DNA from 3 places in the Arthrobacter sp. NPDC055138 genome. Region 2 is predicted to be linked to each of the others. Evidence: riboswitches for the same ligand, from Rfam matches in the RefSeq annotation. Region 2 holds a riboswitch; each other region holds the start of a gene.
The links. Region 2 has a riboswitch for S-adenosylmethionine ahead of ACWF5H_RS15685 (bifunctional o-acetylhomoserine/o-acetylserine sulfhydrylase). Riboswitches for the same ligand answer to the same signal wherever they lie in the genome.
Positions count from the first base shown of each region.

Region 1: it holds a riboswitch for S-adenosylmethionine, as region 2 does, so the genes downstream of both, ACWF5H_RS10795 (acyl-CoA dehydrogenase family protein) here and ACWF5H_RS15685 (bifunctional o-acetylhomoserine/o-acetylserine sulfhydrylase) in region 2, are expected to answer to the same signal.
Region 3: it holds a riboswitch for S-adenosylmethionine, as region 2 does, so the genes downstream of both, ACWF5H_RS03435 (flavin reductase family protein) here and ACWF5H_RS15685 (bifunctional o-acetylhomoserine/o-acetylserine sulfhydrylase) in region 2, are expected to answer to the same signal.

Region 1 is NZ_JBSGTH010000004.1:22,563-26,554, reverse strand. Features, by position in the region: gene ACWF5H_RS10805 (APC family permease) at 1-23, opposite strand, end outside; gene ACWF5H_RS10800 (acyl-CoA dehydrogenase family protein) at 38-1,312, opposite strand; gene ACWF5H_RS10795 (acyl-CoA dehydrogenase family protein) at 1,378-2,616, opposite strand; SAM riboswitch class IV at 2,692-2,806, opposite strand; gene ACWF5H_RS10790 (zinc-binding dehydrogenase) at 3,109-3,992, shown strand, end outside.
Region 2 is NZ_JBSGTH010000006.1:155,165-159,156, reverse strand. Features, by position in the region: gene ACWF5H_RS15695 (CPBP family intramembrane glutamic endopeptidase) at 1-648, shown strand, start outside; gene ACWF5H_RS15690 (VOC family protein) at 808-1,455, opposite strand; SAM riboswitch class IV at 1,649-1,763, shown strand; gene ACWF5H_RS15685 (bifunctional o-acetylhomoserine/o-acetylserine sulfhydrylase) at 1,831-3,156, shown strand; gene metX (homoserine O-acetyltransferase MetX) at 3,237-3,992, shown strand, end outside.
Region 3 is NZ_JBSGTH010000001.1:712,755-716,746, forward strand. Features, by position in the region: gene ACWF5H_RS03425 (DHA2 family efflux MFS transporter permease subunit) at 1-28, opposite strand, end outside; gene ACWF5H_RS03430 (aldo/keto reductase) at 199-1,185, shown strand; gene ACWF5H_RS03435 (flavin reductase family protein) at 1,182-1,688, opposite strand; SAM riboswitch class IV at 1,731-1,845, opposite strand; gene ACWF5H_RS03440 (prephenate dehydratase) at 1,954-2,823, opposite strand; gene ACWF5H_RS03445 (hypothetical protein) at 2,920-3,123, shown strand; gene ACWF5H_RS03450 (NADPH-dependent F420 reductase) at 3,142-3,714, opposite strand; gene ACWF5H_RS03455 (hypothetical protein) at 3,834-3,992, opposite strand, start outside.

The DNA of each region.
Region 1 (3,992 bases), on a different contig from region 2:
GTTTGGGGGTTGGAAACAGACATGGCTGGCCTTCCTCTTAGACGGCCGCGGAAGGTGCGGCGGGGCTGTGTGGCTGGCGCGCGGCGTCGGCATTGGCCTCGCCGATCGTCCAGATGAACGGGGGTTCGGTGGCGTTGACTTCCCAATCGCCCACAATCCGGGACTTGTAAATGAACGGGTTGTGCGTGGCCACTGTGCGGGCGTTGCGCCAGTGCCGGTCCAGCGCCTTGCCGGTGCTGGTGGAGGAGGCGCCGAGCGTGTTGAACAGTTCGCCGGCTGCCTCCGGCACCAGCGTGCTGAGCACAATCTGGGCCTGGCCGGATTCCAGTTCGACGGCGACGTTGGCCGCCTTCTCGGCATCGGCGTTTTCCTGCCGGGCGGCGAACACCCGGTCCAGGCTGCGCGCCACGCTCAGGGTGGTTGCCCTGGCGGCGTAGGCCTTGGCGCTGATCTCGCCGACCACCTGCAGGATCTGCGCGTCGTGCCGGACCAGCGGCGCGTTGCCGTGGCCAAACACGCGCTTGCGCTCCCGCACGTGGGTGGCGGCGTCAGTGGTGACGGCCTGCGCGATGCCGGCCAGGGCCACCAGCAGGATGTGCTGGTAGAGCGCCGTCTGGTACGGGAAGCGGTCGGCGAACGCTGACACGTTGGCCGGGTGCACCTCGGCGTCGGTAAACACCGTGGTGCCGCTGCCGGTCAGCCGCTGGCCGAAGCCGTCCCAGTCGTCGTAGGTTTCCACACCGGGTGTCTTGGTGGAGATGATCACCGAGACGTCCGAGCCGTCGGGCCGCTTGGCGGTGACGTCGATCCAGTCGGCGAAGATGGTGCCCGTGGTGTAGAACTTGCGCCCGTTCAGCACCAGCTTGCCGCCGGATTCGGAGAGCACGGTGGCGGTTCCGCCTGCGCCCGGTTCGGTCCACGCGTTCCCGGCCAGCTGGCCGGAGGCGAAGCGCTGCAGCCAACCGCTGCGGTCCCCGCCGCGGCCGTGGTGGTACAGGTTCTCCTCCACCAGCGCTATGTGCGAGCGCAGCGCCTGAGGAATGTTGCTGTCCGCGGCGGCCAGCTCGATCAACAGTTCGGTGAACTCTTCCCAGTCCAGCCCGTCGCCGCCGAGTTCGGCGGGAATCCGGGCGGCACCAAAGCCGGCGTCCTTCAGCCAGCCGATCTGCTCAAACGGCAACTCGCGGTCCAGTTCGCGGTCCAACGCTCCTGCGGTAATGCGCTGGAAGATCGGACGGTACTTGGCGACCGCCGCTGCGAAGGCCGGCGTCGAGTGGCCGGACGTTGTTGCGTGGTCAAGGGTTTCGGTCATGGTGGTGCTCCTGGAGGTCTCCGCCGTGCACGGCCGAGGTGGGACGGATGGGAATGCGGGGCGGATCAGGTATAGAGCGAGATCGGCTGGATGTCGCCCAGTAGGAAGTGGGCGCCGACCTCGACCTTCTTGTAGTCCACGGGGTCATGCAGGGTGTGGGTGCGGACATTGCGCCAGAAGATGTCCAGTCCCACCGCGGTTTTCGCGGAGGAAGAGCCGGTCACCTCGAAGATGCGGTTGGCCACTTCCACGCCCACCTCGGTGGAGACCACCTTGAGCCGGGCGATCTCGATCTCGATGCCAGCGCGTGCTTCGGCCGTCAGCTCCCCGCCGACGGCGATGGTGGCGTCGAAGCGTTCGTTCGTCCGGTCTGCCAAGGCCTCCACGGCAGCCACCCGGGACGACAGTTCCCCATAGACCCGCTGGGTCAGCGGATCCTGAGCGTAGGTTTCTGCGTTGCTGAGGAACCAGGAGTTCTTGCGCGCCAGGGTGATTTGGCGGCCGCGTTCCAGCGCACCCTGCGCGATGCCCAGGTAGAGGTTGCCGAACGCCAGCTGGATATACGGCGTCACCAGGCTGGAGAAGGGCTCCTCCCCCACCTCGCCGATGATGTCAGCGGAGGTGACCAGCACGCCGTCGTACTTGACGGAGCCGCTCGCGGAGAGGCGCTGGCCCAGCGCGTCCCAGTCGCCGAGGAAGGAGATTCCGGCGCGGTCATGTTCCAAGGCCAGGGCCAGGAACTTGCCCTGATCCGGACCGGAGGTGATCGCGGCGTTGACCAGGATCGCGTCGCCCACGGATGCGCCGGTGGAGAAGTGCTTGACACCGTCCAGCCGGTAGCCGTCGCCGTCGGGCACCAGTTCCAGGTTCGGGTCCACCGGATTGACCGAGTCGCCCCAGGACCAGCGGCCCTGGGCGGAGCGGCGGAGCAGGCGTTCCTGGACCTGCGCGTTGCCGTAGAAGACCACGGCACCGAGGTTTGCGTAGTGGTAGGCCAGGATCTGCGCGATCGACGCATCGGTGCGGGCCAGGATGCGCACGGCGTGCAGCGCGCTTTCCCAGTGGCCGCCCTCGCCGCCCCACTCGCTGGGGATGATCAGGTTGAACAGGCCGGAACTGCGCAGCAGCTCCACTTCGGCCTGCGGGTCCGCATTGCGCCGGTCCCGCTCCAGCACGTCCGTGCTCAGCACGGCGGCCACGCCCTCGGCGATCTGCTGCCAGTGGGCGAGTTCTTCGCGGCTGGCGTGTCCGCTCCAAGAGGAACGGCGGGTCTGCTGGTTTTCTTCAATGACGACGGCGGTCATGGCGCCTCCTCGTGCAGGGGCTCCCGCCTGCCGCACCGCGCAGCGACCATCACGGTCGGCGACGCAGCCTGGCGGGGGCCGTACTTGCCGGGCACCGATCTGTGCGCGGCCGGATCCTCATCTGGGGCACCCCGCTACGGAAGAGGGTTGCCGCCCAACCAGCCAGAGCTTGTCGTTGGGACTCTTGATCTTGGGGAAAAGTCTGCCGGGCGCCATCCGGCGCTGTGAAGCATGTGACGGGCCATGACGTTCCACTGCCGAATGTTACGGATACCCCCATCCGACGACGGCGGCCCCGCCTTCCGGTGGATCGTTCCGCTCCCAGCCGGTACCCCGCAGCGCCGGGCCGTCCGGATGAATTCCGGGCCGAAGATGCGCTCCAGTCCGCCGCCCCCTGTGGGCCTTTCCACGACGGGACTAGGGTGAAGTTGCGCCACCAATATCTGCCGGTCCGGGACGCACACCGTCCCGCCGCTCAGGGAGGTTCGAATCATGAAGGCATGGCAATTTACCGGGACGAACAAGCCGCTGGAGCTCAACGAGGTGGAGGAGCCGCGCGCCGGCCCCGGCGAGGTGGTGGTGGACGTCAAGGCGTCCGGTGTCTGCCACTCGGACGTCACCACGCTCGATGATCCGGGTTGGATGGCGCTGTTCCAGCACGGGCTGCCCCGCACCATGGGGCATGAGTCCGCCGGGGTGATCAGCGAGGTCGGCGACGGCATGGGCCGCTGGAAGGTGGGCGACCGGGTGGGCCTCTCCCCGGTGATGTCGGACGGGGACGCACTCGGCTACGGCAAGTGGGACGGTGGCTTTGCCGCCAAGCTTCGCGCGACCGATGACAACCTGGTGGCTCTGCCCGACGAGGTGCCGTTCGACCTCGGCGCGATGGCGACCGATGCCGGCCTGACCGCCTACCACGCGATCATGGCCGTCGGCGGGGCCAAGAAAGGCATGAAAGTCGGCGTCATTGGTCTGGGCGGGCTGGGCTACATTGGCGCGCGCTCCGCGGCGCTGTCCGGCGCAGAGGTCTACGGAGCCGAGGTCAACCCCGAGACGCAGAAACTGGCCGATGAGATCGGCCTGGCCGGCGTCGCCTCCTCGATTGAGGAGTTCAAGGACAAGAACCTGGAGCTGATCGTCGACTACGCCGGTTTCGGCACCACCACTTCGGCCGCCATCGAGACCCTCGGCGAGTTCGGCACCCTGGTCCAAGTGGGCATGGGACGGCTCGAATCCACCATCAACACCTACCCGATCATCATCAACCAGCTCACCATCAGGGGCTCAAAGTCCGGCACCAAGGAGGACTTAGCGGGCATCTACGAACTGATGAAGACCGGCCAGCTGAACCCGCCGATGAACCACATCACGCACGC
Region 2 (3,992 bases):
ATGACCCGCGCGCCGCTGGCCTCGCAAACCACCACGCTGAATCCGGTACTGAACTCGCGGGAAATCTTCGATTTCGTGTACCAGATGCTCGGCATCTGCTTTGCACTGGTGCCGGTGGCACTGGTGCTGCTCCTGATGACCTCGCCCGGCCAATCGGCCTTCCGGTCGATCGGCTTCACCTTCTCCCGGCCCCGGGTGGACTTCGGCCTGGGCTTCCTGCTGGCCCTGGTGATGGGTGCCGGCACGTTGGCGGTCTACGCCGCCGGCCGGGCGCTGGGAATCACCACCGCAATTGTGCCCGCGGCCCTGGACGAATACTGGTGGACCGTGCCGGTACTGGTGCTTTCAGCCCTGCGCCACGCCATTCTCGAAGAAGTGGTCATGGTGGGCTACCTTTTCGATCGATTCGCCAAGTTCGGCTGGGGGATCTGGACCTCGATCTTCGTCAGCGCCGCCCTGCGCGGGACCTACCACTTGTACCAGGGGATCGGCCCGGGTATCGGGAACTTCCTGATGGGCCTGGTGTTCGGCTACGTCTATACGAAGGTCAAGCGGGTAATGCCCCTGGTGGTCGCGCACGCACTTTTGGATATCGCCGGTTTCGTCGGCTACGCGCTGGTGGGTCCAGCCATCGGCATCGGTACCTAAGCCGGCGTACCTAACGGCCAGCCGAGAGGATGCTTGCCGGGGACAGGCAAAAGGCTCCCGTTCCGGCCTCTTGCGCCACCGTGGGTGGGAGCAAGAGGCCGGAACGGGAGCCCTGCGTAAAAAAGCGAGCCGTGCACCGGGCCGGACGAGACCGGAAACTTAGAGTTCGACGATGCCGTTCGCGGTTTCGAAGCGGACCGACATGATGCCCGGCGTGCCGTTCGGCGCGGTCCACGCAACCTTGACGTCGTCGAGCAGGTCATCCACCGGGGTGCCCAGCCAGTCCGCCACGCGATCCGAGGAACCGGCAATGGTCAGGCCGATCAGCTTGACGGATGCCGGGCGGGCGTTGGACGGGTGAAGCGCCTCGGTGCCGTCATCCCAGCGCAGCATGTAGGGAACCTGCGGGTCGGCGATCAGGCCCTTGATGCCGATCTGCTGCCAGGTCAATTCCTGGCCGTCCGGGAACTTGCGGTTTCCGGGAACCGCATGGCGGCCCAACCGCTCTTCGAACGGGGTTAGATCGTCCACTTCCACGCACCAGCCCATCCAGCCGCCGCCGGCTTCGGAGCGGGCACGCACGGCCTGCCCGAAGGGGGCTTTGTCGGACGCGGGGTGGGCCAGGACCTCCACCACTTCCAGGTAATGGTGGTCGGTCAGCGGGAAGATCATATTGCGGGTGCCGAAGCGGGGGTGCACCCCGCCCTTGACTGCGTCAATACCCAGAGCTTTGGAGATCCGCTCTGAGGTGGCAGCCAGACCGTCGGGCTCAACAGCATAAGAAACGTGGTCGAAGCGCATAGCCATATCTTGGCACTTTGTGAACCCTCTCTCGACTTAGGGTGACCTAAGTCACCAGTATCCGGCCGGATGTGGCTCGAAGATCCATGTCTGGCAGGTGCTCACACCACCAGATTGGGGCGGAATAAGCGCCGCTGCGGGCGGTCATAAGGTGTCACATTGTTGCGGCCGGGCGGGCTCTCCGCTGAGACTGGACGCAGGTCATGAGTGCCAGCGTGAAACCCCGGTTTGCTGGCCGGCAACCCTCCAACCGCGGTGGGGTGCCCCGGGTGAAGACCAGGCAGCCGCCATCAGGCGGTGCGCAAGCGCGGGTCACACCCGGGATAGACATGCCGGCACGGCCGGATCCCGGATGACCCCTTCCCATGAAGGAGTTGCACCATGTCCAATGCAGACTGGTCCTTTGAAACCCGTCAGATCCACGCCGGCCAGGAGCCGGATGCCGCCACCGGCGCCCGTGCACTGCCGATCTATCAGACCACCTCGTTCGTGTTCCCCAGCGCCCAGAGCGCCGCGGACCGCTTTGCCCTGTCCGAGTTGGCGCCCATTTACACGCGGATCGGCAACCCGACCAGCGAGGCCGTTGAGGCCCGGGTCGCCAGTCTGGAAGGCGGTGTCGGTGCGCTGCTGTTGGCCTCGGGCCAGGCCGCATCCACGTTCTCCATCCTGAACTTGGCCGAGGCCGGCGACCATATTGTGGCCAGCCCCAGCCTGTACGGGGGCACGTACAACCTGCTGCGCACCACGCTGCCCAAGTTCGGCATCGAGGTGACGTTCGTCGAGGATCCGGACAACCTGCAGCAGTGGCGCGACGCAGTGCAGCCGAACACCAAGGCGTTCTTCGGCGAGGTGGTCTCCAACCCGCGCCAAGATGTACTGGACCTGGAAGCGGTCAGCAGCATCGCCCATGAGAATGGCGTGCCGCTGATCGTGGACAACACGCTGGCCACCCCGTACTTGATCCGCCCGATCGAGTGGGGCGCAGACATCGTGCTGCACTCGGCCACCAAGTACTTGGGCGGCCACGGGACGGCCATCGGCGGCGTGATCGTGGACGCCGGCACCTTCGACTTCGCTGCCGATCCGGAAAAGTTCCCGGGCTTCAACACCCCGGACGAGACCTACAACGGGCTGGTCTTTGCCCGTGACCTGGGCGTCGGAAGTGCGCTTGGCGCCAATCTCGCCTACATCCTCAAGGCCCGCGTCCAGCTGCTGCGCGACCTGGGGTCCGCGGTCTCCCCGTTCAACGCCTTCCTGATCGCCCAGGGGCTGGAGACGCTGAGCCTGCGGGTGGAGCGCCACGTGGCCAATGCACAGAAGGTCGCGGAATTCCTCGAGGCGCACGACGACGTTGCTTCCGTCGCGTACCTCGGCCTGCCGTCGAGCCCCTGGTACGACCGCGGCCGCAAATACGGTCCGAAGGGCACGGGCGCCATCGTGTCGTTCGAGATCAAGGGCGGGATCGAGGCCGGCAAGCGTTTTGTGGACGGCCTTGAACTGCATTCGCATGTGGCCAACCTCGGCGACGTGCGCTCGCTGGTGATCCACCCGGCGTCGACCACCCACGCCCAGCTTTCGGCCGAGGAACGGCTGACCGCCGGCGTGACCGACGGACTGGTCCGGCTCTCCGTGGGCATCGAGAACGTCAACGACATCATCGCCGACTTGGAGGCCGGTTTCCGCGCCGCCAAGGGCTCGGACGACTAGGCAAGCAGGTAGAACGCAGCGTGACGATCGTGCAACCGCAGGAACTGGTGGATCAGGCGACGGATGGCGTCCTGCGCAGGATGCCAGTAGGTGCGCTGGAGCTGGAGGCCGGCGGCTATCTGCCCGAGGTTGTCCTGGGATATGAAACCTGGGGCACCCTGAACGCGGATGCGTCCAACGCCGTCCTGATCGAGCACGCCCTGACCGGCAGCACGCATGTGGCCCGCGGTGCCTCCAACGAGGAGGGCTGGTGGGACGACCTGGTCGGTCCCGGCGCCACCATCGACACGGAGCGTTATTTCGTAGTGGCCGCCAACATGGTTGGCGGCTGCTACGGCTCCACCGGCCCGGCGACGCCGGCACCAGATGGTAAGCCGTGGGGGTCGCGGTTTCCGTTCGTCACCATCCGGGATTCGGTCCGGGCCGAGGCGAGGCTCGCCGATGCGCTGGGCATCCGCCGCTGGCACGCCGTGCTCGGCGGGTCGATGGGCGGGGCCCGCGCGCTCGAGTGGGCTGCGACGTTCCCCGAGCGCACGGCGCGGTGCGCCGTGATGGCGTGCGGGGCGGCCAGCACCGCCGAACAGATCGCGTTTGCCCAGGCGCAGGTCGCAGCCATCCGGCTGGATCCGCACTTTACCGGCGGCGACTACTACGGCGGTCCCGCCCCCGAAGCCGGACTAGGTATTGCCCGGCGAATCGCCCACATCAACTACCGTTCGGAGCCTGAACTGGAGTATCGGTTCGGCCGCTCGGCGCAGGCGGAGGAACAGCCGTTTGGCGGCATCACGCCCTCCGCCCGCGGCCGCTATGCGGTGGAAAGCTATCTGGACTACCAG
Region 3 (3,992 bases), on a different contig from region 2:
CCCGGTCCGGGCTGGGAGGAACTGCCATGGTTAACTTCCTGGCGGCGCGGGTGGCGCAGGCGGCCTAATACTGGTTGCCTGGGGACGCTATCCGGCCCCGCGAGAGTTACCGTACTGCCGTCCGCGAGGCGGCACAACCCCCGATTTCGGCGAGCCGCTGTCGTACGCTGGAAGCCTGCCCAGCGAAGGGACATATCAATGGACGACGCCGGATCCCGCCTGATCTTCGGCAGCATGGGTTTGGGCGGTGGCTGGGGGAGCGGCCCGCTGGAGGCCGCCGACGTCGCCGCCGCCCACACGGCCGTGGAGGCGGCACTGGACATCGGCATCAGGATCTTCGACCACGCGGACATTTACGCCCACGGCAAGGCGGAGGCTGCGTTCGGCCGGGTGCTGGCCGAGCGACCGGAACTCCGGGAAACCATCCAGCTGCAGAGCAAATGCGGCATCCGACTGCCGGTTCCCGGACTGGTGGGCCAGTACGACTCATCCCGCGCGGCCATCGTGGCCGGTACCGAGGAAAGCCTGCGCCGCCTGCACACCGACCACCTGGACACGCTGCTGATCCACCGGCCGGATCCGCTGGCCCCGGCCGAGGAGATTGCCGAGGCGTTCAGCCGCCTCCGGCTGGCCGGGAAGGTCCGCCGCCTAGGCGTCTCGAACATGTCCGGCGAGCAGATGAGGTGGCTGCAGGCCGCGCTCGACGAGCCGCTCGCCGTCAACCAGTTGGAAATGAGCCTGTACCGGCGGGACTGGCTTGAATCCGGCGTGCTGGTCAACCACCCGGAAGGCGCCGCCGTCGGCTTCCCGCACGGCACCCTGGAGTACTGTGCTGCCCACGCGGTGGAGTTGCAGGCCTGGGGCTCGCTGGCGCGGGGCCGCTACAGCGGCCGGCCGGCGGAACGGGCCGCCGGCACAGTTGACGGCCCCGGCGGCGGTGGTGCGGCAGCGGATCGCGCGACGGCAGCCTTGGTCTCCGAGCTGGCCCGGGACAAGGGCTGCACGCAGGAAGCCGTGGTGCTGGGCTGGCTGCTGCGCCATCCTGCCCGGATCCGGCCGGTCGTCGGTACCAGCAACCCGGAGCGGATCAGGGCCTGCGGCCAGGCCGAGGAGATCGGCGCGGCAATGACCCGGCAGGAATGGTACGCGCTGTGGGTGGCGGCGCGGGGACGCCCGCTGCCCTAGACGAACGCGGGCTGTACCAGCCGGCGGAACGAGGAGTCGTGGAAGACCAGCGGTTCGTGCGCGCCGTCGTGCGTGCTCAGCGCGTGTACCTCCAGCAGCACCACCTGGTGGTCACCGGCCGGGAACTCCTGATGCACCGAGCAATCCAGCCACAGCGCTGCCTCGTTGAGGAAAAGCGCGTCCCGGTCGGTGCGGTGCAGGCTCAGCCCGGCGAAGCGGTCGCCGCTCTTGGAAGCAATCTGGCGGCAGACGCCGTCGTGCTCCGTGCTCAGCACCGACACGCCGATCCGGCCGGCCTGGCGGAGCAGCGGCCAGGTCCGCGAGGTGTTCTGGACGGCGAACATCACCAGCGGCGGCTCCAGTGAAACGCCCACGGTGAAGGAGGAAGCGACGATGCCTTGCGGCTGACCGTCGATGACGGCGCAGAGCGCTGCGATTCCGGAGGGAAAGCGCCCGAAGGCGGAGCGGAGGGTGTTCGGGGTCAAGTCGTTGTGCAGGGACATGGCCATCCTTGAAGCTCAGGCGCATCCGCTGCTGCCGGAGGATACGCGTACTTGCCTGCCGACAAACCCGGCGGGCCGAATCATCACCTGGAGCACCCCGCTACGGTAGAGGGTTGCCGGCCAACCAGCCAGGGCTGTGAAGTTGGCGCTCGTGATTCATTTCCAAGGTAAAGCGGGACGTGGCCTCGGTCAAACGCGGGTAACAGTTCGTTAAGAACTCTGTCCGGCGCCGCGCGTGCCACTCGGTGGCACGCGCTTCCCTTGCCTAGGTGCCTGCCGGCTGTTCCGCGCCGCGGTTCAACCGGAACGGGTGGGCGGGATAGACGCCCAGAATCCGGATTTCGGTGGTGAAGAATTCGAGTTCCTCGAAGGCATGGACCATTGGCTGGTCCTCCGGATGGCCTTCGACGTCCACCATGAACATGGTGGCCGCGAATTCGCCGCCCACCATGTAGCTCTCCAGCCGGGTCATGTTGATGCCGTTGGTCGCGAACCCGCCGAGGGCCTTGTACAGCGCCGAGGGAACGTTGCGCACCCGGAAAACAAAGCTGGTCACCGCGGGACCGGGCAGCTCCTCGCGGCGGGGGACGGGCCGCCGGTCGGCCAGCACCACAAACCGGGTGGTGTTCGTTGGATCGTCTTCCACTTTCTCGGCGAAGACTTGCAGGCCGTACAGCTCCGCGGCCATCGGCGGCGCGAGCGAGACCTTGGTGGGATCGTTCCACTCGGCAACTTCACGGGCCGACCCGGCGGTATCGCCGGCAATGACCGGCGTTAGCCCCAAACGGCGGATCAGCTTGCGGCACTGTCCCAGGGCATGGATGTGGCTGTGCACTTCACGGGCCTGTTCCACCGTGGCCCCGGGAATGCCGAGCAGGCTGAAGCGGATGGGCAGGAAGAATTCCTCCACGATCTGCAGCGTGGTCCGGGGCAGCAGGGCATGGATGTCCGCCACGCGGCCGGCGATCGAGTTGTCAATGGGGATCATGGCCAGTTCGGCCTCGCCGCTGGTGACGGCGGCGAAGGCGTCTTCAAAGCTGGCGCATGGCACCGCGTCCCAGCCGGGCCGGACCTCAAGGCACGCCATGTGCGAGTTCGAGCCGGGTTCACCTTGGTATGCGATTGCTGGAGCCATGGGCGAAATTATCCCACCGGGAGGGCCCGTGGCCTTATTCGACGGGCGCCGGCCGGCGTCACAAAGCCGGAGCGAAGCGCCGATAGAGTGGAGGGCGTGGAAGGATCCAATCCCCGTGCCGTTGCCCTCGGGCTCGCTGCTGCCGTCGTCGCTCTCTTCGCGGTCAGCCTGACGGTGATGCCGTCCATCATGGGGCTGGACATCATGCCCCCGCTAATCGTGGTGTCCGTGCTGCTGCTGATCGCCGCCGGCGTGCTGGCCGGAATGGCTATTGCTGCCAGGCGGTCGGGACGGCGCTAGCGCCGGGCTATTAGGCGGTCAGGCGACGACGCCGAAGCCTCCGGTCCACGGGAGCTTCTCGGCGGCGGCCAGGGAGATCTGCAGGAATCCCAGGGCCTCGAGTTCCCGGGCCCGGGACAGTGCGCCGGCATCGATGGCGTTCAGCCCGGCGGCGGTGACCACCTCGGCCAGCTGGGACTTGGCCGCGGCATCATCCCCGGCCATAAGCACGGTGGTGGGCAGGCCGCCGACGGTGCCGGAGGACAGCGTGGCGGCGAAGGTGGTGTTGAAGGCCTTGACCACGCGCGAATCCGGCAGCGAGGCGCTGAGTTCGGCTGCGGCCGAACTGTCGGACGGCACGGTGAGCGAGTCGAAGGTTTCAAAGTTCAGCGGGTTGGTGATGTCGACGACCACCTTTCCCGCCAACTGGTCGCCGCGGCTGCGGACGATGTCGGACAGGGCGGGGTAGGGCACCGCGAGGATAACAATGTCGCCGGTTACGGGCCGGGCGTCGTCATGGTCGAACGACTCGACGACGTTTCCGCCCTTGCTGACCACGCTGGAGATGGCCTGGCCCATGTTGCCGGTACCGATGATGCTGACGTTTGCCACGGGAACGCTCCTCAGATCTGCCGGATTGCCTGAACGTACGAGCGAAACGCTAGCAGCCTGAAACCGGGAGTCAATGCCGCGACGGCCCGTGCTGGTGGGCCCAGCCGGAGAGGCGGATCCTAGTCGAGGTCGGATTCCTGCGTGATGCCGTAGGGCACGTCGTCGCTCAGTTCCACAGTGAATTGCCCGGGCCCGGTGCGGGTGACCAGAATGCCGCAATCGCCGTCGATGGCCGCGATTGATTGCAGTTCTTCCACCGCAGCATTGAGGAGGTCGTG